DNA from 4 places in the Azotobacter chroococcum genome. Region 4 is predicted to be linked to each of the others. Evidence: predicted binding sites of a transcription regulator. Region 4 holds the regulator's gene; each other region holds the start of a gene.
What was found. The regulator sigma-54, encoded in region 4, starts transcription at its own class of promoters, with help from an activator protein. The targets are predictions, from matches to a motif close to ANTGGCATNNANNTTGCTNT.
Positions count from the first base shown of each region.

Region 1 (5,760 bases), 570 kb from region 4:
TCAGCTGGTTGGGCGAGTGGTGCACCGTGTGGCTGGCCCAGAACCAGCGCACCCGGTGCGCCATCCGGTGATACCAGTAATAGAGGAAGTCCTGGCCGAGAAACAGGGCGACGAAGGCCGCCGGGCTGGACATCTCCAGGGTCTGCAGGCGGTGCTCCCAGGCCAGCACGAACAGCGGCGCCACCAGGGAAAGGCCCAGGGCGTCCACGCCGCGGCGGATCAGCGCGTCGGCGAACGAGGCGGCGCTGGCCCGCCAGTCGTAGGAGCCCGGCCGGAGCAGGCTGCGCGCCAGCCCCTCGACGCAGGCGATGCCGAGCAGCACGAGAAAGGCCGCGGCGAACCAGGGCAGCGCCTGCGGCCCCAGGGTGTCGCGTATCGCTTCGATGGGCATGGCGGTTCCTCCTCTATTGGGCGCCCTTGCGCCGGGCCATCTGCGCCTGGGCGAAGCTCTTGATCTGCTCCAGGCTGACCGAACCCTGCCCCTCGGCGTCGATCGCCGCGAAGTGGCGGGACACGAAGGGCATGCCGGCCTTGGCCTCCTCGGCACTCAGGCGGCCGTCGCCGTCGTGGTCGGCGCTGGCGAAGCGCTGCTGCAGTTCGGCCTGCAGGCGTTCGCCGCGGGCCGGCTCGGCGAGGGCGACGCCGGCCGTGGCGAACAGGGCGCAGGCGAGGATAACGGGGATGAAAGGGGTACGCATGGCGTTTCTCCGGAGAAAAAGTTCGGAAGGGGTTAGCGCGAGGGGCAGGCGATGCTGGCACCGCTGGCGTCCTGACAGGCGACGCTGCGGGTCAGGCCGCCGTCCCGGCTATAGCTGGTGCTGCCCTGCAGGCTGTTGCCGGTGGCCGCGTTGGTGAGGCTGGTGGAACGGCTCTGGCTCAGCCCCGACTCGGCGGTATAGGTCAGCCCGCCGTTGCTCTGCAGGCTGCTGCCCTGGCTGCCGGTGGCGGACAGGCTGCGTTCGCTCTGCCGGCTGCCGTCGTCGCTGCGCGAACGGCTGGCGCGGCGCTCGAGGCTGCCGCCGTCGCTGCCCTGCAGGCTGGCGCCGCGGGCGGCGCTGGCATTGCCCTGGCCGTCGGCGACCATGACGCGGCCGCGCTGCAGGCTGCCGCGCTGCCCCGCGTGGCGCTCGAGCTGCGTGGCGCTGCCGCCGCCCTGGCCGTTCGTGCGGACCACGCGGCGCTCCCCGGCCTGGGCGTCGGCGAACGCCAGGCCGGCGGACAGGGCGAGCAGGGCGGCGAAGATGGGTGACAGGGATTTCATGGGATGGACTCCTCTTGAGTGGATGCCGTCGTCTGGCGGCGGAAGCCACTATCGGCGGGAGCCATGAGCGAACCGTTGCCGGCGCCGGGCAATGCGTGACAATCGGTGAGCGGCGGGCGCTTCTGTAACCATTTGTCATGGATTGCCCGGGCGCAGGGGTGGCTCCTGCGTCACCCTCACGGCGCAACCGACGGGAGAGAGGAAATGGGCGAGGCCCTGGGAAGAATTCTGGTGGTCGATGACGAGCACGACCTGCGCGCGCTGCTGCAGCGCTATCTGAGCGACCAGGGCTATGCGGTGCGCACCCTGGACGGCGGCCAGCGGCTGGAGCACCTGCTCGGCCGCGAGCGTTTCGACGTGCTGGTGCTCGACGTGATGATGCCCGGCGAGGACGGCCTGTCGCTGTGCCGGCGCCTGCGCGCGCAGGGCGAGACCATTCCCATCGTCATGCTCACCGCCCGCGGCGATCCGCTGGACCGCATCATCGGCCTGGAGATGGGCGCCGACGACTACCTGCCCAAACCCTTCAACCCGCGCGAGCTGCAGGCGCGCATCGAGGCGCTGATCCGCCGCCAGCGCATGCTCGGCGCCCACAGCGGCCCGCTGCCGGGCGACGGGCGGATCGGCTTCGGCCCCTTCAGCCTGCACCTCGGCGAACGGCGCCTGAGCCGCGACGGCCGCGACATCCCCCTGACCAGCGGCGAGTTCGCCCTGCTCCAGGCGCTGGCCCGGCACCCACGGCGGCCCCTCGGCCGCGACCGGCTGATCGAGCTGAGCCGCGGCCGCGACCACGAGGCCAGCGACCGCAGCATCGACGTGCAGGTCATGCGCCTGCGCCGGGCGATCGAGGACGATCCGGCGCAGCCGCGCTACATCCGGACGGTCTGGGGGCTGGGCTACGTGTTCATGCCCGACGGCCGCGCGGAGGACCAGCCATGAGGCTGCTGCCGCGCAGCCTGTTCGGCCGCAGCCTGCTGCTGATCGCCCTGCTGATCCTGCTCGGCCAGCTGGGCGGGGCGCTGCTGGCCCGCCGGCTGATCCTCGAACCGCGCCTGGAGCAGATCGCCGCCGGCGTGGCACACAATGCGACGGCCCTGCGCGCCAGCCTGCTGGCGTTGCCGCCGGCGCAGCGCACGGCCTTCGTCGCCCGCTTCAACGCGCAGGCCCTGGCCGGCCACAGCATCGCCGGCGGCGACGGGCCGCCCACCCCGCTGCCACCGCTGGAGCGGAACTTCGCCCGGCGCCTGACCGAGCGTCTGGCCGGCGACGACCTGGAGGTGCACTGGCTGCGCGAGGCCGGCGGCGGCCCGGTGCTGCGCCTGCGCCTGGAGGGCGAGGACCTCTGGCTGGCGGTGCCGGGCATCCTGCCGGAGCGCCTGTTCACCGGCACCTGGCTGTTCGCCTCGCTGGGCGCCGGACTGCTGGCGCTGGCCGGCGCCCTGGCGATCCAGCGCCGCCTGAACCGGCCCCTGACCCGCGTGGTGCTGGCCGCCGAGTGCCTCGGCCGCGGCGGCGAACCGGAACCTCTGGCGGAGGACGGCCCGGAGGAAACCGCCAGCCTCAGCCGCAGTTTCAACCGCCTGCGCGACAGCCTCGCGCGCAACGAACGCGAGCGCGCCCTGATGCTGGCCGGCCTCTCCCACGACCTGCGCACGCCGCTGGCCAAACTGAGCCTGGGCGTGGAGATCCTCGCCGGCCGCGACGAGCCCGAGGTGGCCGCCAGCCTGCGGCGCAGCATCGCCGAGATGGACGCACTCGTCGGACAGTTCCTCGACTTCGCCCGCGACAGCCGCGAGGAACCGGCGGTGGTCGGCGAGCTCGACGTCCTGGCCCGGGAGTTGGCGGCCGCCTACGCCGACCACGGCCAGCCGCTGCTGCTGGAGCCGGGTGCGCCGCCGCCGGTGCGGATGCACCCGGCGGCGCTGCGCCGGGCGCTGACCAACCTGCTGGAGAACGCCTGGCGCCACGGCCGTCCGCCGGTCCGCCTGCGCACCGGCATGGACGGCGACAGCGCCTGGCTCGAGGTGATCGACAGCGGCGCGGGCCTCGGCGGACGGGACGCCGAGGCGCTGAAGCAGGCCTTCCGCCGCGGCGAGAACGCCCGCGGCGGGGCGCCGGGCGCCGGCCTCGGCCTGGCCATCGCCGAGCGCATCGCCCGCGAGCACGGCGGCCGCCTGGAACTGTCCGAGCGGCCCGGCCAGGGCCTGCGGGCGCGGATCGGCCTGCCCCTGCACCGCGGCTGAAAGCGGGCAACGAATACAGCCCCCCGCCCTCTCCTGAAGCAGCCTGCGTGCTGCCCGCACCAGCTCCGCCCACCGCTCCGTTATCGCTCGAACCCGCCCTGCAGCCCCCTGCCGGATCACTCCTCGAACACATGCCCCTTCGCAGGGCCAAGGCTGCCTGCCGGCAGTGCAGCCTCGCCATGTCCTCCGGGAGCAGACGCACCGGAACAATGCACAGCCCGGGCACAATACGCCAGAAGTGGTGCAGAAAACCCCTGAAAAGCGCAAGGAAATCTCTTTTTCAGAAGTTTTTTGATGGTTGGCAAGCCCTGTGCTTATCTCAAAAACAGCCTTACCGGATCATCCTCAAGACCTGCGCGGAACACGCGCACTGCAACCCTCAAGGACAGACGAGTCATGTTCAAGAAAACGACCCTCGCCCTCACCACCGCCGGCGCCATGGCCGGCAGTTGCATCGCCGTGGCGGGGACGACGGTGGATACGCCGCTCGGCGAGTTCAGCGTCAGCGCCAACGCCACCCTGGCCACCGAGTACATCTTCCGCGGCATCTCGCAGACCAAGGGAGACCCGGCCATCCAGGGCGGACTGGACATCGTCCACGAGAGCGGCCTGTACGTCGGCATGTGGGCCTCCAACGTCGACTTCGAGACCTCGGACGCCCCGGTGGAATACGACTACTACGTCGGCTACGGCAGCAACATCACCGAGGCCCTGGCCTTCGACGTGGGCTGGCTCAAGTACGACTACCCGGGCGACGACCTCGGCAACTCGGACCTGAACTACAGCGAGTTCTACGGCAGCCTCTCCGCCTACGGCTTCAAGGTCGGCATCAACTACTCGGACGACGTCAACAGCGACAACAACGTCGTCTACTCCTACATCGGCTACAAGCGCGACCTGCCCTACGGCGTGGGCCTGTCCATGCGCTTCGGCAAGTACGACTTCAAGGACGACACCTTCTTCAAGGACGGCGCGAGCAAGGGCGAGGACGCCTACTACGACTGGTACGTCGGGGTGAGCAAGGAGTTCGTCGGCCTGCAGTTCGGCCTGGCCTATACCCAGACCGACCTGAAGGACGAGGAGTGCGAGAACTTCACCGGCAACGACACCCACTGCGACGCCAACTTCGTCGCCTCGGTGTCCAAGACCTTCTGACCGTTCGCACTCAGTAGCCGCCGCTCCCCGCGGGCTCCGCGGCGCCGCCCTTGAAGCGGCCCGCCAGGGCCTTCATGGCGCGCATCAGCAGGCTGGTGTCGACGCCCACCGCGACGACCAGCTCCAGGTAGCGGCGCGCCCGCGCCTCGTCCGTGGCGAGGATGCCGGCGGCCTTGCCGGCGCGGCGGATGCGCGCGATGCCGTCCTCGATGGCCGCCACCACCGCCGGATGGCCCGGCGCGCCGCGGTGGCCCATGGACGCGGAGAGATCCGCCGGGCCGATGAAGATCCCGTCCACCCCCTCGACCGCGGCGATGGCGTCGAGATTCTCCAGTCCCCTGACGCTCTCCACCTGGACCAGCAGGCACATCTGCGCGTCGGCTTCGTCCAGGTAGTCGGGGATGCCGTTCCAGCGCGAGGCGCGGGCCAGGGAAGCGCCCACCCCGCGGATGCCATGCGGCGGGTAGTGCATGGCGGCGACCAGGCCCTGCGCCTGCTCGGCGGTCTCCACCATGGGCACCAGCAGGGTCTGCGCGCCGATGTCGAGCAGTTGCTTGATCAGCACCGGATCGCCGACCGGCGGACGGACCACCGCCTGGCAGGCGTAGGGCGCCACCGCCTGCAGCTGGCCGAGCAGCGAGCGCAGGTCGTTGGGCGCGTGTTCGCCGTCGAGCAGCAGCCAGTCGAAGCCGGCATTGGCCGCCAGTTCGGCGCAGTAGGGATCGGCCAGGCCGACCCAGACGCCAATCTGCGCCTCCCGGCTCAGGCGCTGCTTGAAGGTGTTGACGGGCATCTGCATGGTTCGCTCCTTGAAAGGGGGCAGGAAGGAAGGCCTGGGACGGAGGCAGGCAGTATCATGCCCGGCCTGCCGGTAACAGCCTGATACCCGCAGGTTAAGCCCACCTGCCGGTCCATGTCCCCTTCGGAGAAACGCCCATGGAGATCCGCCCCGCCACGCCCGCCGACATCCCGGCGCTGTGCCGCCTGCTCGACCAGCTGTTCGCCCAGGAAGCCGAATTCACGCCCGACCGCACGGCGCAGCAGCGCGGCCTGGCGGCGATCATCGACGATCCGGCGGTCGGCGAGATCCTGCTCGCCCAC
Region 1 is NZ_CP011835.1:558,877-564,636, reverse strand. It holds gene ACG10_RS02630 (sterol desaturase family protein) at 1-391, opposite strand, end outside; gene ACG10_RS02625 (EF-hand domain-containing protein) at 405-698, opposite strand; gene ACG10_RS02620 (hypothetical protein) at 731-1,261, opposite strand; gene ompR (osmolarity response regulator transcription factor OmpR) at 1,466-2,200, shown strand; gene ACG10_RS02610 (ATP-binding protein) at 2,197-3,504, shown strand; gene ACG10_RS02605 (TorF family putative porin) at 3,901-4,659, shown strand; gene hpaI (4-hydroxy-2-oxoheptanedioate aldolase) at 4,670-5,458, opposite strand; gene ACG10_RS02595 (GNAT family N-acetyltransferase) at 5,596-5,760, shown strand, end outside.
Region 1: a site for sigma-54 is predicted at 3,802-3,821, ahead of ACG10_RS02605 (TorF family putative porin). Genes of this name have one in related genera too.

Region 2 (5,760 bases), 1.5 Mb from region 4:
CTGGCGGTCCTCGTTGTCCAGTGCACAGTGCTGGTGCAATCCGGGCAGATCGAGGAACGCATTGGGGCAGCCCTGGCGCGCCAGCTGAAGGGTGCGCGCCGCCGCCACCTGGGCCGCGGCACCGGCGCTGTCCGGACCGTCCAGGCGCGGTGCGCCCAGGGCGGTGGCCTCGCGGGTGACGCCGATGTGCAGGTCGATGCGGTCGAGCAGCGGGCCGGACAGCTTGGCGCGGTAGCGCTGGATCTGCTCCGGGGTGCAGCGGCAGCGGCCGGCAGGGTCGCCCAGGTAGCCGCAGGGGCAGGGGTTCATGGCCGCCACCAGCTGGAAGCGCGCCGGGAAGCGCACCTTGTCGCTGGCCCGGGCGATGACGATCTCGCCGCTTTCCAGGGGCTCGCGCAGCACTTCCAGCACCTTGCGGTCGAACTCCGGCAACTCGTCGAGGAACAGTACGCCCTGGTGCGCCAGGGTGATCTCGCCGGGACGCGGCCGGCTGCCGCCGCCGACCAGCGCCGGTCCCGAGGCGCTGTGGTGCGGCTGGCGGAACGGCCGCTGCGGCCAGGCGGCGAGCGGCGCGCTGCCGGCCACCGAATGGATCGCCGCCACCTCCAGCGCCTCGCCCTCGTCCAGCGGTGGCAGCAGTCCCGGCAGGCGGCTGGCCAGCAGGGTCTTGCCGGTTCCCGGCGGGCCGCTGAGCAGCAGGTTGTGGCTGCCGGCAGCGGCCACCAGCAGGGCGCGCTTGGCCGCGGCCTGGCCCTGCACGTCGGCAAGGTCGGGGTAGGGCAGCGTCTGGCGCAGCAGGCCCTGGGCCTGGTAGGGCGCCAGCGGGGACTGGCCGTTCAGGTGGGCGGCCAGCTCCAGCAGGTGGTCGACCGCCAGCACGTTCAGCCCCGAGGCCAGGCTGGCTTCCTCGGCGTTGGCCCGTGGCACCACCAGGGTGCGTCCGGCGGCACGGGCGGCCAGCGCGGCGGGCAGCACGCCCCGGACCGGCCGCAGGCTGCCGGAGAGGGCCAGCTCGCCGAGGCACTCCAGGTTGCCGAGGGCCTCGGCGGGCAACTGCTCACTGGCGGCGAGGATGCCCAGGGCGATGGCCAGGTCGAAGCGTCCGCCGTCCTTGGGCAGGTCGGCGGGGGCCAGGTTGAGGGTGATGCGCCGCGCCGGGAAGTCGAAGCCGGAGGTGAGGATGGCGCTGCGCACGCGGTCCTTGCTCTCGCGGACCGCGGTTTCCGGCAGGCCGACCAGGGTCAGCGCCGGCAGGCCGTTGGCCAGATGCGCCTCGACGGTGACGGCGGGCGCCTCGACGCCCACCTGGGCGCGGCTGTGGACGATGGCCAGGGACATGGATCGCTCCTTGATCGCATTCCCCGCGCGGTCAGGCGGCGGGCGGGGTGGGGGGCTGCTCGCCCAGGCGGGCCTCGAGCTCGGCGACCTTGGCTTCCAGCGCTTCCAGGCGGGCGCGGGTGCGGGCGAGGACGGTCATCTGGCTGTCGAATTCTTCCCGGCTGACCAGGTCGAGCTTGCTGAAGGCGCTCTGCAGCAAGGCCTTGAGCTGGGCCTCGAGTTCGCGGGGCGGGAGCGGCGTCTCACCGCTGAACAGGCGGGAGGCGTGGGTGCTGAGGGTGTCGAACAGGGCTTTGGGCGGCAGCATGGTGCGGTTCCGGAATCAGTCGTTCGCCAGTGTATCACGGGGCATCGGCAAGGCTGCCGTGCATGGTTTTCGTGCGGCTGTACACCGGCGGGTGCGGCATTTCCCCGCGGCCGTCCGGCGAAAGATTCATAACCATATCGCTCATGGGGGTTTTGGCCGTTTGTGGTTGGCGGTATGATTTTTGCCTTTGCGAAGACAGGGCACCTTGAGGCGTCGGCCAGACGCCGATGCCGTCGAGCAGGCCGGCCCGAGGCGGCCACACGCAAGCCAGACACTGCGCTTAAACTTGAATCGGGATCGTCTATTCCTGGGGCAAGTCCACTACACGGAGATACGTTTCATGAAGCTAGTCACTGCCATCATCAAGCCGTTCAAGCTGGACGACGTACGCGAATCGCTGTCGGAGATTGGAGTGCAGGGCATTACCGTCACCGAGGTCAAGGGGTTCGGCCGGCAGAAGGGCCATACCGAGCTGTACCGGGGGGCGGAGTACGTGGTCGACTTTCTGCCCAAGGTGAAGATCGACGTGGCCATCGAGGACAGCCAGCTCGACCATGTCATCGAGGCCATCACCAAGGCTGCCAACACCGGCAAGATCGGTGACGGCAAGATTTTCGTCGTCAATCTGGAACAGGCCATCCGCATCCGTACCGGCGAGACCGGCACCGACGCGATCTGAGCCTACGATCCCCCCGCCCCAGGAGATAATCAATGCTGCGCAAAAGCGCAGGGCTTGCTGCCCTTTTCTCTCTCTTCCTGCCCGCCATGGCCAGCGCCCAGGAGGCTTCGCTGGATTCCGGCGATACCGCCTGGATGCTGACCGCCACGGCGCTGGTGCTGTTCATGACCGTTCCCGGCCTGGCGCTGTTCTACGGCGGCATGGTGCGCTCGAAGAATCTGCTCTCGGTGATGATGCAGTGCTTCGCCATCACCGGCCTGATCAGCGTGCTCTGGGTCCTGTTCGGCTACAGCCTGGCCTTCGACACCACCGGCATGGAAGAGGGCGTGCTCAACTTCAGCTCCTTCGTCGGCGGTCTGGACAAGGCCTTCCTCAGCGGTCTGAGCACCGACAGCCTGGTCGGCACCTTCCCGGAAAGCATCTTCATCACCTTCCAGATGACCTTCGCCATCATCACCCCGGCGCTGATCGCCGGTGCCTTCGCCGAGCGCATGAAGTTCTCGTCGATGCTGGTGTTCATGTCGGTGTGGTTTCTGGTGGTCTACGCACCGATCGCGCACATGGTCTGGAGCGGCAACGGCGCGCTGATGTGGGACTGGGGCGTGCTCGACTTCGCCGGCGGCACTGTGGTGCACATCAACGCCGGTGTCGCCGGCCTGGTCGCCTGCCTGGTGCTGGGCAAGCGCAAGGGCTACCCGGGCGTCGCCATGACCCCGCACAACCTCGGCTACACCCTGATCGGCGCGGCCATGCTGTGGGTCGGCTGGTTCGGCTTCAACGCCGGCTCGGCGATCGCCGCCAACGGCACCGCCGGCATGGCCATGCTGGTGACCCAGATCGCCACCGCCGCCGCGGCGCTGGCCTGGATGGCTGCCGAGTGGCTGACCCACGGCAAGCCGAGCGCCCTGGGCATCGCCTCCGGCGTGGTCGCCGGCCTGGTGGCCATCACCCCGGCCGCCGGCACCGCCGGCCCGATGGGCGCGCTGGTGATCGGCCTGGCCTCCGGCGCGATCTGCTTCTACAGCGCCACCGCCGTGAAGCGCCGCTTCGGCTATGACGACTCCCTCGACGCCTTCGGCGTGCACGGCGTCGGCGGCATCGTCGGTGCGGTGCTGACCGGCCTGTTCGCGGCTCCGGCCCTGGGCGGCTTCGGCGAGGTGGACAGCATCGCCACCCAACTGTGGATCCAGATCAAGGGCGTGCTCTTCACCGTGATCTACACCGGCGTCGTCACCTTCGTGATCCTCAAGGTGATCGAGCGGGTGATGGGCCTGCGCGTCAGCGACGAGGAGGAAACCATCGGTCTCGACCTCTCCCTGCACAACGAGCGCGGCTACAACCTCTGAGTGTGGGCAGGGCGGCCGGCACGCTCCGGCCGCCGTTCACGCTGCGGTTTTGCCCCCATCGCCGGTGGCAAGCCGTCAAAAGGGCGCCTTCGGCGCCCTTTGCTTTTTTCCGCGCCGCGCTAGAATTCCCGCGGCACAACCCAGGAACTGCGGCAGATGTGGCAACAGACGACCATCACCCTGCGGGCGCGGCCGCGCGGCTTCCACCTGGTGACCGACGAGCTGCTGGCCGGTCTCCCGGCGCTGGCCTCCTGCCGGGTGGGGCTGCTGCACCTCTGGCTGCAGCACACCTCGGCCTCGTTGACCGTCAACGAGAATGCCGACGCGGCGGTGCGGCGCGATTTCGAGCGCTTCTTCAACCGTCTGGTGCCCCAGGGCGAGGGCGGCTACGAACATGACTACGAAGGGCCGGACGATCTGCCGGCGCACTTCAAGGCCAGTCTGCTGGGCTGCCAGCTGCTGCTGCCGGTGACGGCGGGGCGTCTGGCGCTGGGGACCTGGCAGGGCATCTATCTCGGCGAGCACCGCGAGCAGGGCGGTGTGCGTCGGGTCCTGGCCACGCTGCAGGGCCAGGGGAACTGATTTTTTCGGCGCAGCTCTCAGAGCTGGAATCGCCCATCGATTGCAGTGTCCGCGGGCCAGGGTCGCGGTGATCGCTGGCGGGACTATAACCAACCTGCTGTACCCAAGTCGTGAGGTCGAACATGAGCGATGAAGAACTGGAACAGGAAGAGCTGGAAGCGGGTGAAGAGGAGGACGGTGAAGAGCTGAATGCTGCCGACGAAGCAGCGGCTGAGGAGGACGACGGCAGCGACCGGGTGGTGGCTTCCGGCAAGAAGTCCAAGAGCTCCGCCGAGGTCGACGAGATGCCCAGCATCGAGGCCAAGCAGAAGGATCGCGAAGCGCTGGCGCGGGCCATGGAGGAATTCCTGGCGCGCGGCGGCAAGGTGCAGGAGGTCGAGCCGAACGTGGTCGCCGACCCGCCGAAGAAGCCCGACAGCAAGTATGGCAGCCGCCCCATCTGAGCCTTTCCAGCCGGTTGGTGGCGCAAGGGCGGCCCGGGAGTGAATCCCGGGCCGCTTTTTTTGCGCCTTCAGTTCAGGCGCAGCGGGTAGCTGAGCAGCAGGAAGTGCAGCAGGTTGACCGCTCCGTGCAGCAGCACGGCGCTGCCCAGCCGCCCGGACAGTTGCATGACCCCGCCATAGCCGAGGCCTGCTGCACCGGCGAGCAGGGCGAACAGCGGACTGACGGGCGCATGGGCCAGGCCGAACAGGGTGGCGCCCAGAATGATCCCCCGGACCGTGCCGAGGCGCCGTACCAGCGCGCCCTGCAGCAGGCCGCGGAACAGCAGTTCCTCGGCCAGCACCGTCACGCCAAGATTCACCGCCAGCCAGACCGGCAGCTCGGCGGGCCATTTCGGCTGCCAGGCCACCAGGCCGGTGGCCAGGGCCAGCGCCGGCACGCCGAGCAGGGTCGCCAGGGCCCAGGCCCGGCCGGGCCATGCCGGGGAGTGGGGGCGCGCGGCGGTTTCCGTCCACCACCAGCCGAGCAGGGTGGCGCCGAGCAGCAGCTTGTCCCATGACAGGCGCACGCCGTAGGGCGACGCATCGGGACTGAGCTGATGGGGTTCGGCGAGCCACAATGGAGTGAAGCCGGGCAGCAGATGGGTGGCCAGCGCCAGGCTGGCGAGCAGCACGCCGGCGCGCCAGGGGCCGTCCGCCAGGCGCGGCCGGACGCCGAACACCCAGGCGACGAACAGGCTGCCGGCGAGCAGCACCAGCGCTGGCGGCAGCAGGCGATAGCGGCTCGACGCCGGGCAGGTCTGCTGGAGTCCGGGAGCGCGGGGCTCGCCGGGCACGGCCGTCAGCCGGCCTGCCAGCGGCCGAGCAGTGCCGGCAGCTCGGCCAGGCTGGCGATCTGCGCATCCGGCGCGCCGGCGTGGCTCCAGGGCTTGCCGGCGGGGTTGTACCAGATCGCCCGCAGGCCGGCGCGCTGGGCGCCCTGGATATCGTCGTCGGGATGGTCGCCGATGTGCACCGCCTGCTCGGCGGACACCCCGCCGCGCCGCAGCGCCTCGCGGAACGGCTGCG
Region 2 is NZ_CP011835.1:4,163,005-4,168,764, reverse strand. It holds gene ACG10_RS19530 (YifB family Mg chelatase-like AAA ATPase) at 1-1,338, opposite strand, end outside; gene ACG10_RS19525 (accessory factor UbiK family protein) at 1,370-1,645, opposite strand; gene glnK (P-II family nitrogen regulator) at 1,986-2,324, shown strand; gene ACG10_RS19515 (ammonium transporter) at 2,357-3,670, shown strand; gene ACG10_RS19510 (secondary thiamine-phosphate synthase enzyme YjbQ) at 3,827-4,252, shown strand; gene sutA (transcriptional regulator SutA) at 4,375-4,695, shown strand; gene ACG10_RS19500 (CPBP family intramembrane glutamic endopeptidase) at 4,764-5,528, opposite strand; gene ACG10_RS19495 (HAD family hydrolase) at 5,534-5,760, opposite strand, start outside.
Region 2: a site for sigma-54 is predicted at 1,814-1,833, ahead of glnK (P-II family nitrogen regulator). Genes of this name have one in related genera too.

Region 3 (5,760 bases), 2.1 Mb from region 4:
TCCTCGGGCCGGCCGACTACCAGCTGCCGAAGTAGGCATTCCCTGCTGCCGGGTCGTGCCCATTTCGTCATCCGGCCCGTGCTAGGCTTCGCGCTCTGCCTGTCGCGAGGTCGATCCGATGTCCGCCATTGCCTTTCCCGTCCGGTTCCTGCTGGCCTGCCTGGCGGCCGCCGTGCTCGCTGCCGGACCGGCAGGCGCCGGGGAGGCCTGGCCGGGCGCCGACTGGACGCGGCAGCCCGTCGTGCCGGGGGCGGCGCTCGAGGCCTTCGAGGCCTATGCCTTCCCGCCGCGGGACGAGGCCGAGCGCAGCGGCGTGCGCAGCGACGCGGTGGTGGTGATCCGTGACGGTGTGCTGGTCTACGAGCGCTATGCCGCGCCGACCACCGAGCGCACGCCGCATCTGGTCTGGTCGGTGAGCAAGAGTCTGCTCGCCTGTCTGCTCGGCATCGCCTACGGCGAGGGCCGCTTCCGGCTCGACGATCCGGCGGTGCGCTACTATCCGGCCCTCGCCGCCCATCCCGACCTGCGTCTGCGCCACCTGCTCAACTGGACCTCCGGCCTGGCCTGGGAGGAGGACTACGAGTACGCGCCGCTGCGCTCCTCGGTCGTCGCCATGCTCTACACCCGTGGCCATAACGATATGGCCCGTTTCGTCGCCCGGCATCAGGCAGACGCCATGCCCGGCACCCGCTTCAGCTATTCGAGCGGCGACAGCGTGCTGCTCGCGGCGGCGCTGAAGGGCATGCTCCCGGCCGAGCGCTATGCGGACTACCCCTGGCGGGCGCTGTTCGAGCCGCTCGGCATCACCTCGGCGGTCTGGGAAAGGGACGCGGCCGGCACCTTCATCGGTGCCTCCTACGCCTATCTGAATGCCCGTGACCTGGCCCGGGTCGGCCTGCTGATGCTACGCGACGGCCGCTGGGGCGAGCGTCGGCTGCTGCCGGCGGACTGGGTCGCCTTCAACCGCTCGCCGGTACCCGGCTACCAGCCGCGTGCGGCGGGGCTGGTGCCGGGAGGCCACTGGTGGCTGAACCTGCCGCTGGAGGGGGCGCCCCGGCCCTGGCCGGACGCGCCGGCGGACACCTTCGCCGCGCTGGGCCACTGGGGCCAGGCGCTCTATGTGCTGCCGGCGGAAAAGCTGGTGATCGTCCGCTTCGCCGACGACCGCGATCCGAGCTATCGGCACAACGACTTCCTGCATCTGGCCCGCGCGGCCTTCGTTTCCGGGGAGGCCCGCTGATGCGCCGTCGTCATGCCCTGCTGCTGGGCTCGGCCGTGCTGCTGGTGGCCACCGTGGTCTGGCCGAACCGCGCGCATCTGGCGGCCTTTCCCGACATCATCGGCGCCTATAGCGCCAAGGAGTACTGCTCGTGTCGCTATGTGAGCGGCAACCCGGCCGACTATTGCCAGGTCTATATCCAGCAGTACATCCCGATCGACCAGCTGCACGACGAGCCGGCCAGCCGGACGGTGACCGCCCGTGGTCTGGGGCGCACCCACAGCGCCGTCTGGCTCGGTCCGCGCGAGGGCTGCCGTCTGCTGGCCGAGGAAGAGGCGGCAGCCGTGCCCTGAACCCGTGTCCCGGAACCGGCCGGTGAGCTTCCGGCGCTGGCCAGGAGCGGTTATCGGCCTGCGCCCGGTCTTCAAGCGAGAGGTTGCATGCACCAGTCATTTACCCCTTTGCCGTCCAGGCGGCCGTCACCGGCAGGGCGGCGGTGTTCCCTGCTGGGAGCATTCGCCGGCGTCCCTGCAGGCTGGGGGCCATGATGCGGGAGGGGGCGGTCTTCCCCTGGCGCGGCGGCAATCGCTTCGGTCTGCTGATCGACGGCGAGGTGTTCTTTCCGCGCATGCTGGAAGCCATTGCCGGCGCCAGATGGCGCATCGACCTGGAGCTGTACCTGATCGAGGACGGCCGCTGTGCCGAGTGCCTGGTCGAGGCGCTGGTCGACGCCGCCCGCCGCGGCGTGCAGGTGCGCTGCCTGTTCGACGGCTTCGGTGCGTTCGGGTTCGGTGCGGGTCTGCGCAGTCGGCTGACCGAGGCCGGCGTCGCCCTGGCGCAGTTCAATCCCCTGCGCTGGCGCTTCGGGCTGCACAACCTGCATCGCGACCATCGCAAGTTGCTGCTGGTGGACGATCGCCTGGGTTATGTTGGCGGTGCCGGCGCCACCGACGCGTTCTGGAATCCGGAGGATAAAGGCGCTCAGTGGCACGAGATCATGGTGGAAATCGCCGGCCCCCTGCTGGCCGACTGGCGGACGCTGTTCGACCACCAGTGGATGCTCTGCCACGAGCGTAGACGCTGGCATTCGCAGCGCCCGCCGAAGCCGCCGCGCATCCCGCCGGAACCGTTGCGCCGCGAGGGTTCCGGGCGGCTCGCCTATGCCGAGGCGCGCCAGCACCGCGACGTGTTGCTGGCGCTGATCCGCAGCCTGCGCCGCGCGAACCGGCGGATCTGGCTGGCCACCCCGTATTTCCTGCCGACCTGGAAGGTCCGCCGCGCCCTGCTCAAGGCGGCCCGGCGCGGGGTGGAGGTGCGCCTGTTGCTGGCCGGGCGCAACACCGACCACCCGCCGGTGCGCTATGCCGGACAACGCTATTACCGCCGCCTGCTGCGCGCCGGCGTGCGCATCTTCGAATACCAGCCGCGCTTCCTGCACCTGAAGATGGTGCTGGTCGACGACTGGGTCAGCGCCGGTTCCTGCAACTTCGATCACTGGAACCTACGCTTGAATCTGGAGGCCAATCTCGAAACGCGCGATCCCGTCTTCATCGCCGAGGTTGTCGAATGTTTCCTCGCCGACTTCCAGATCAGCCACGAGGTCGACCTGGCCTCCTGGCAGGCCCGGCCCTGGTACCGCCGTCTGTACCAGCGGCTGTGGGGCTGGCTGGACCGGCTGGTGGTCGATCTGCTGGATCGCGGCGGTTGAGTCGTTGGCCGGGCCGAGGGTGGGTCGACGGCCGGGGGGCGGCAGGGTAGGGTGGGCCTCCCTGTCGCGCAGAGTCCCCAGGTTCCGGCCGAGGAGGCCATGCGCGTTTTCCGCGTTTTGCTCAGGAGTTTTCCGTGTCCGCCAAGAAGGTCCTCATGCTGGTCGGCGACTATGCCGAAGATTACGAAACCATGGTGCCGTTCCAGGCGTTGCTGATGCTCGGCCATGCGGTGCATGCCGTGTGTCCGGGCAAGAGCGCCGGGCAGAGCGTGCGTACCGCCATTCACGACTTCGAGGGCGACCAGACCTACAGCGAAAAGCCGGGGCACAACTTCGCCCTGAACTTCGACTTCGCCAGGGTGCGCGCCGAGGATTACGACGCGCTGCTGATCCCGGGTGGCCGGGCGCCCGAATACCTGCGCCTCGACGCGCGCGTGCTGAAGCTGGTGCAAGCCTTCGCCACGGCGAACAAGCCGATTGCCTCCGTCTGCCATGGCGCCCAGCTGCTGGCCGCGGCCGGGGTGCTCGACGGCCGCTCGTGCAGCGCCTATCCGGCCTGCGCCCCCGAGGTGCGGCTGGCCGGTGGCGAGTATGTGGACATTCCACTGGACCAGGCCCATGTGGATGGCAACCTGGTCACGGCGCCGGCCTGGCCGGCCCATCCGGCCTGGCTGGCCAGCTTCGTCGGATTGCTGGGCACCCGGATCGTTCATGAGGGCTAGGCGTCCGGAGCCCGATCCGGCAGGCGGTGGTCGGCCCGCTGCCCCGATACGTCGCAGCGCAGCGGCCGAATGTCTGCCGGCTGGCCGTCTACGCCGGGTGTTGCATTTTTTTGGTGCGCGGTGGATCTTGCTGGATAAATCGGGAGCTTTTTTGGTGCATGGCCTTCCCGGTTCCGCCGCACCCTGTCCGCAAGAGAGAAACTTGGGAGGCGCAGCGGGGCGTTCGGATCCGGTCGGTAGCGACTGGACAGCGACTGGAGCGGGTGGCGAACCAGCCGCCGGCCCGCTTCCGATTCGTCGGCAGCGGTCGTGAAGCGTCTCCAACACATTGATAGGAATAGGAACTTGGCAACTGGCATGAGCTTTGCGAATTTCTTCTATGCACAGCCGAGGAGCATGCATGGATCGCCAATTTTTTGACGAAATGTACGATGCGGACGGCGTCTGCCGGCCGCATTACCGGGGCTTCGCCAACTGGTTGGAGAACACTCCCCAGGAGCTGCTGGCCCAGCGCCGGCGCGAGGCCGATCTTCTGTTTCACCGGGCGGGCATCACCTTCACCCTGTACGGCGACGCGCAGGGCACCGAGCGTCTGATTCCCTTCGACATCATCCCGCGCAGCATCCCCGTCAGCGAATGGCGCGGGATCGAGGCTGGGTGCATCCAGCGGGTCCAGGCACTGAACCTGTTTCTCGCCGACATCTATCACGATCAGCGCATCCTCAAGGCCGGCATCATCCCGCCGGAGCAGGTGCTGTCCAACGACGGCTATCAGCAGGTCATGCACGGGCTCGACCTGCATCGCGACATCTACGCGCACATCGCCGGGGTCGACCTGGTGCGCGACGGCGACGGCACTTTCTACGTGCTGGAGGACAACCTGCGTACGCCGAGCGGCGTCAGCTACATGCTGGAAGACCGCAAGATGATGATGCGGCTGTTCCCCGAACTGTTCTCCGCCCAGCGCATCGCCCCCGTCGACCACTATCCGAACCTGCTGCTGGAGACCCTGAGGAGTTCCAGCCCGCTGGACAATCCCAGCGTGGTGGTGCTGACCCCGGGGCGCTACAACAGCGCCTATTTCGAACACGCCTTCCTGGCCCGCGAGATGGGCGTGGAACTGGTGGAGGGGGCCGACCTGTTCGTCCGTGACGAGCGGGTATTCATGCGCACCACCGCCGGCGCCAGGCCGGTGGACGTGATCTACCGTCGGCTGGACGATGCCTTCCTCGATCCGCTGGCGTTCAATCCCGAGTCGGTGCTCGGTGTGCCGGGGCTGCTTTCGGCCTACCGCCGCGGCAACGTGGTGCTGGCCAATGCCATCGGCACCGGCGTGGCCGACGACAAGTCGATCTACCCCTACGTCACCGACATGATCCGTTTCTACCTGGGCGAGGAGCCGATCCTGCAGAACGTGCCCACCTGGCAATGCCGCAAGCCGCAGGATCTGTCCCACGTCCTGGCCCATCTGCCCGAGCTGGTGGTCAAGGAAACCCAGGGGTCCGGCGGTTACGGCATGCTGGTGGGGCCGGCGGCCACCAAGGCCGAGATCGAGGCCTTCCGCGAGCGTCTCAAGGCGCGTCCCGAGGCTTACATCGCCCAGCCGACCCTGAGCCTGTCGACCTGCCCGACCTTCGTCGAAAGCGGCATCGCGCCGCGGCACATTGATCTGCGGCCCTTCGTCCTGAGCGGCCGCGAAACCCGCCTGGTGCCCGGTGGGCTCACCCGCGTGGCCCTGCGAGAAGGCTCCCTGGTGGTCAACTCGTCCCAGGGCGGCGGGACCAAGGACACCTGGGTCGTTGAGGATTGAGGGAATTATCGAGCATGTTAAGTAGAACCGCCGCCGATCTGTACTGGATGTCGCGCTATCTGGAGCGTGCCGAGAATCTCGCGCGGATGCTCGACGTCAGCTATTCGCTGTCCCTGATGCCGCAGGACGGTCGCGGCAATGGCCTCGACGAGCTGGCCATGCCGCTGCTGATCACCGGCACCCTCGAGGACTACCTGCAGCGCCACGGCGAATTGCACGCCGAACGCATGCTGCACTTCTTCGCCCTCGATGCGAGCAACCCGGCCAGCCTGTTCAACTGTCTGGCCGCGGCGCGCAGCAA
Region 3 is NZ_CP011835.1:3,231,073-3,236,832, reverse strand. It holds gene ACG10_RS15050 (oxygen-binding di-iron domain-containing protein) at 1-35, shown strand, start outside; gene ACG10_RS15045 (serine hydrolase domain-containing protein) at 119-1,240, shown strand; gene ACG10_RS15040 (amidase) at 1,240-1,572, shown strand; gene ACG10_RS15035 (phospholipase D-like domain-containing protein) at 1,767-2,927, shown strand; gene ACG10_RS15030 (DJ-1/PfpI family protein) at 3,083-3,649, shown strand; gene ACG10_RS15025 (circularly permuted type 2 ATP-grasp protein) at 4,050-5,459, shown strand; gene ACG10_RS15020 (alpha-E domain-containing protein) at 5,474-5,760, shown strand, end outside.
Region 3: a site for sigma-54 is predicted at 4,001-4,020, ahead of ACG10_RS15025 (circularly permuted type 2 ATP-grasp protein). Genes of this name have one in related genera too.

Region 4 (5,760 bases):
GCGGCGAGATAGTCTGCGACCGGTCGATCCAGGCCGGAAAAGTTGCGCAGGTCCGGTTTCCAGTAGGGGTTGGGCAGGCAGCGCACATCGAACACCAGATCCGCATCCACCGGCATTCCCCGCTTGAAGCCGAAGGATTCGATCAGAAAAGCCGTGCCCGGTTCCGGCTTGTCCAGCAGGCGCAGCTTGAGCGTGTCGCGTAGCTGATGGAGGTTGAGGTGGCTGGTGTCGATCTTGAGGTCGGCCAGATCCTTGATCGGCGCGAGCAGCCGGCTCTCGTCGCGAATCGCTTCGGCCAGCGAGCGGTTCTCGTTGGTCAGCGGATGGCGTCGACGGGTTTCCGAGAAACGCTTGAGCAGGGTTTCGTCGTCGGCGTCCAGATAGAGCAGGTCGCAGAGGATGTAGCGGGTGCGCACCTCGGCCAGCAACTCGGGGAAGCGTTTCAGCTGGCTGGGCAGGTTGCGTGCATCGATGGATACCGCGACTTGGGGTTGGATAAGTTCGGTATGCAGCAGCGCCCGTTCGGCCAGCTCTGGAAGCAGGACGGCCGGCAGGTTGTCGATGCAGAAGAAACCGTTGTCTTCCAGTACGTCGAGGGCGGTGCTTTTGCCGGAGCCGGAGCGGCCGCTGACGATGATCACGCGCATGATGGGGGTTTTCCGTCGTCAGGAGTGGTTGCCGAAAGCTGGGCTGCCAATTGCTCGTTCACAGTCGACGAACCTCCGCACTCCCGGACGCGGAACCCTACTGGCCCTTCTGCGCGTCCGCCACGACCTGGTAAAGGGCTTCGCTGTTCTCGACCTGGCGCAGACGTTCGCGTATCTCGCCGCGATCGAGCATGCTGGCGATCTGACGAAGCAGTTGCAGATGTTCGTCGGTGGCGGCCTCCGGCACCAGTAGGACGAACAGCAGGTCGACCGGTGCGCCATCGATGGCATCGAAATCGATCGGAGCCTCCAGACGAAGCAGGACACTGATCGGGGCAGGACAGCCGGGCAGACGGCAATGGGGAATGGCAATGCCATTGCCAAAACCGGTCGAACCCAGTTTTTCACGGGCAATCAGGCTCTCGAAAATGGTCTGCTGATCCAGGTCGGGCATCTCGCGGGCGACCAGATTGGCGATGTATTCGAGAGCGCGCTTCTTGCTTCCCCCCGGCACGTTCACCAGGGAACGGCCGGGAGTCAGGATGTCTTCGAGTCTGATCATGGGACGGAGGAGTCAGCGGGCCGTAGCGCCCTGCTGGCGTTCGATCTGCTTTTCCTTGTACTTGATCAGTTGACGGTCGAGCTTGTCGACGAGGAGGTCGATGGCCGCATACATGTCCTCATGTTCGGCGTTGGCGACCACTTCGGCACCGGAGACATGCAGGGTCGCTTCGATCTTCTGCTTGAGCTTTTCGACGGACATGATCACCTGCACATTGGTGATGCGATCGAAATGGCGCTCGAGTCGGTTGATTTTCTCCTCAACATAGTCGCGTAGGGCGTCGGTCACATCCAGCTGATGTCCACTGATGTTGACTTGCATACCGCTTTCTCCTTGTTTCTGTTTTGACGCAGGCTGACGGGCCTGTCACCGGTATACGCTGCTTCGACTGCCGCTGATAAGGCTGCTGCCCTTTCAACGGCCGGCTCGATCCTGTTACATGAGTCGCTTGCGTTCGCTGGAAGGCGCAATACTGAGCGATTCCCGGTATTTGGCGACTGTGCGGCGAGCCACCTGTATGCCCTGTTCTTCCAGTAAACCAGCGATCTTGCTGTCGCTCAATGGCTTTTTCGGATTTTCCGCCGCAACCAGCTTCTTGATGATGGCGCGGATCGCCGTGGAGGAGCACTCGCCACCCTCGGCGGTGCTGACGTGGCTGGAGAAGAAATATTTCAGCTCGTAGATGCCGCGTGGGGTGTGCATGTACTTCTGGGTGGTGACCCGCGAAATGGTCGACTCGTGCATGCCGACAGCCTCGGCGATGTCATGCAGTACCAGAGGTTTCATGGCTTCCTCACCATAGTCGAGGAAGCCGCGCTGGTGCTCGACGATCTGCGTGGATACCTTCATCAGCGTCTCGTTGCGGCTCTGCAGGCTCTTGATGAACCAGCGCGCCTCCTGCAGCTGGTTGCGCATGAAGGTGTTGTCGGCGCTGGCATCGGCACGTCTGATGAAGCCGGCGTAGTGGGGGTTGATGCGCAGGCGCGGTACGGCCTCCTGGTTGAGCTCCACCAGCCAGCGATCGTTGTGCTTGCGCACGATGACGTCGGGCACCACGTACTCGGGTTCGCTGGCCTCGATCTGTGAGCCAGGGCGTGGGTTGAGGCTCTGGATCAATTCGATCACCGGACGCAGCTCTTCCTCCTTGAGCTTCATGCGCCTCATCAGCTGGGTGAAGTCGCGGTTGCCGAGCAGGTCGAGGTAATCCTTGGCCAGCCGTTGCGCCTCTTCCAGCCAGGGCGTATCGGTCGGTAGCTGGCGCAGCTGCAGCAGCAGCGATTCGCTGAGGTCGCGGGCGGCGACCCCTGCCGGCTCGAACTGCTGGATGCGGCGCAGCACCATTTCCAGTTCGTCGAGTTCGATACCCAGCTCCGGGTCCAGGGAGGCGAGGATTTCCTCCAGAGAGGCTTCCAGATAGCCGTCGCTGCTGATGCTGTCGATCAGGGTGACGGCGATCAGGCGGTCGGTATCAGACATCGGCGCCAGGTTGAGCTGCCAGAGCAGATGGCTCTGCAGGCTCTCGCCCGTGGAGGTGCGGGTGGTGAAGTCCCACTCGTCGTCGTCGCTGCTCGGCAGGCTGCTGGCGCTGGTCTGGTAGATGTCCTCCCAGGCAGTATCCACCGGCAGCTCGCTGGGAATGCGCTCATGCCAGTCACCATCCTCCAGACTGCCACCTTCTTCGTTGGCGGACGCACGGTCGTAGCTCTCCTGATAGGAGTCAGACGAGGCATTGGTCGCCGACTGGTCGCCATGTTCGGCCAGCGTATCCGGGCTGTCGTAGTCCTCAGCGTCTTCCTGACGTTCCAGCATGGGGTTGGAGTCGAGGGCCTCCTGGATTTCCTGCTGAAGATCCAGGGTCGACAGTTGAAGCAGACGGATGGCTTGTTGCAGCTGCGGGGTCATTGTCAGCTGCTGGCCCATCTTAAGGACTAGCGATGGTTTCATATTGTAGGAAGCACCATATTTGCCGAAGCATTCGCGTCAATCACTACGAGGCGACGATGCGCCTTCCTAAAGCAAATTACATGCCTGATTATAACGGAATTTGATTGGTCTATCCCATCGAATGGGGTGTCTCATAGTCGGAATTCATGGCCGAGATAGACCTCCTGCACCAGTTTGTTGGTGAGGACGGCCTCGGCATTGCCTTCGGCTATCAGTTGCCCATCGTTGACAATGTAGGCGGTTTCGCAGATATCCAGCGTCTCGCGCACGTTGTGGTCGGTGATCAGGACGCCGATGCCCTTGTTTTTCAGGTGATGGATGATCTGCTTGATGTCGTTGACCGAGATCGGGTCGACACCGGCAAAGGGCTCGTCGAGCAGGATGAACTTCGGTGTGGTGGCCAGGGCGCGGGCGATTTCGACCCGGCGCCGTTCGCCGCCCGAGAGGCTCATGCCGAGGCTGTCGCGGATATGGCTGATGTGGAACTCCTGCAGCAGGGCTTCCAGAGCCTGGCGGCGGCCTTCTCCGTCGAGATCCTTGCGGGTTTCGAGGATCGCCATGATGTTGTCGGCTACCGTGAGTTTGCGGAAGATCGAGGCCTCCTGGGGCAGGTAGCCGATGCCGACCCGGGCGCGGCCGTGCATGGGCAGATGGGTGACATCGTCCTGATCGATCAGGATGCGGCCCTGGTCGGCACGCACCAGGCCGACGATCATGTAGAAGCAGGTGGTTTTGCCGGCTCCGTTGGGGCCGAGCAGGCCGACGATCTGGCCGCTTTCGATGGAGAGGCTGACGTCGCGGACGACCTGGCGGCCCTTGTAGCTCTTGGCCAGATGCTGGGCTTTGAGGGTGGCCATTACTGTGTCTGCCCTGGCTGCTGTTTCTTTTTCGGCTGGATGACCATGTCGATCCGCGGTTTCGGGCTGGATATCTTGGTTCCCGTGGCGCGGCCGGCATTGACGATCTGTCGCTGGGTGTCGTAGACGATCTTCTCGCCCTCGAAGGTGTTGCCGTCCTGAATTACCCGGGCTTTATCGATCAGCACGATGCGTTCGTTTTCGGCGAAGTACTGGATGGTCTGGCCGTAGGCTTGGACGATGCTCTTGTCAGGCGCCGGCTTCTGCTCGTAATAGGCGGGATTGCCGACCGAAGTGAAGACCTTGATGTCACCATTGTCATCCTGGGTGATGGTGACCTTGTTGCCGGTGATCTTCAGCGTGCCCTGGGTGATGACCACGTCGCCATGGTAGACCGCAACCCCTTGCTTGTCGTCGAGTTCGGCGCTGTCGGCCTGGACGCGGATCGGCTGGTCGCGGTCGGAAGGGAGAGCCCAGGCACTCGCTGCGCCCAGTGCGGAGCACAGACTGAACAGGAGAGGGAGGGCCCGGTGGGAGAAACGGTTAGCGAACCTCATGCTGGCCTCTTACACTGGACAGCAGGTGCATCCTGCTGTCATCCAAATACGCTTTCATCCCGACAGCCGTGGTGACTCCGTTGGCTGCCTCGATTTTAACGGGTTGCTGGGTTTCGGCATATTCCCGTTCCGGGAACACGCTCAGGCGGCTGGTGGTGAGGACGGTAGGACGGCCTTGGGTATCGGTGCGCTCGACCCGTACCGCATCGATCAATTCAACCTGCTCGCCCTGGGGGCTGACCTCGCCGCGCTCGCTGCGTACATGCCAGGGAGTGGGGGTGCCGCGAAAAATCAGCAGGTCGGGCTGGGTGAGCAGGGTGATCTCGCTGCTCTTCAGGTGTTCCACCTTGTCGGCGGTCATCTCGTAGTGCAGCGCGCCTTCCGCCTGATATTGCAGTGTATGGGCATTGGTGACGTAGAAGTCGATGGCGCTGTCGTCTGGGGAGATGCCGGGTTTGTCCATGAAGCTCGCCGGGCGGATATTCCAATAGCCCACTGCCACCAGCACGGCGGCCAGGGCGGCCAGGGTCAGGGGGAAGCGGAGTTTGCGCAGCATGATCGCCTCTATAGATAAGCGGCCTGAGCGTTTTCGAGGTTGCCCTGGGCCTGCAGGATCAGTTCGCAGAATTCGCGGGCCGCGCCTTCGCCGCCGCGTGCCAGGGTGACGCCATGGGCATGCCGGCGAACGAAGCTGTCGGCGCTGGCCACAGCCATGCCCAGGCCGACGCGACGGATAACCGGCAGGTCGGGCAGGTCGTCGCCGAGGTAGGCGACCTGCTCGTAGTCGAGTCCCAGTTCGGCCAGCAGTTCGTCCAGTACGACCAGTTTGTCCTCGCGCCCCTGATAGAGGTGCTGGATGCCCAGATTCCGGGCGCGGCGCTCGACGACCGGTGTGGTGCGGCCGCTGATGATGGCGGTACGTACGCCGGAATTGATCAGCATCTTGATACCGTGACCGTCAAGGGTGTTGAAAGTCTTGAATTCACTGCCATCGGCCAGAAAATACAGGCGCCCGTCGGTAAGAACACCGTCGACATCGAAGATCGCCAGGCGGATGCCCCTGGCCCGCTGCAGCAGTTCGTCGTTCATTCTATAGAACTCCCGCCCGCAGCAGGTCGTGCATGTTCAGGGCGCCGATCGGCCGGTCGGCACCATCGACCACCACCAGAGCGTTGATCTTGTGGTCCTCCATG
Region 4 is NZ_CP011835.1:1,125,287-1,131,046, forward strand. It holds gene rapZ (RNase adapter RapZ) at 1-647, opposite strand, end outside; gene ptsN (PTS IIA-like nitrogen regulatory protein PtsN) at 745-1,209, opposite strand; gene hpf (ribosome hibernation-promoting factor, HPF/YfiA family) at 1,222-1,530, opposite strand; gene ACG10_RS05200 (RNA polymerase factor sigma-54) at 1,645-3,153, opposite strand; gene lptB (LPS export ABC transporter ATP-binding protein) at 3,285-4,010, opposite strand; gene lptA (lipopolysaccharide transport periplasmic protein LptA) at 4,010-4,567, opposite strand; gene lptC (LPS export ABC transporter periplasmic protein LptC) at 4,554-5,123, opposite strand; gene ACG10_RS05220 (KdsC family phosphatase) at 5,132-5,656, opposite strand; gene ACG10_RS05225 (KpsF/GutQ family sugar-phosphate isomerase) at 5,658-5,760, opposite strand, start outside.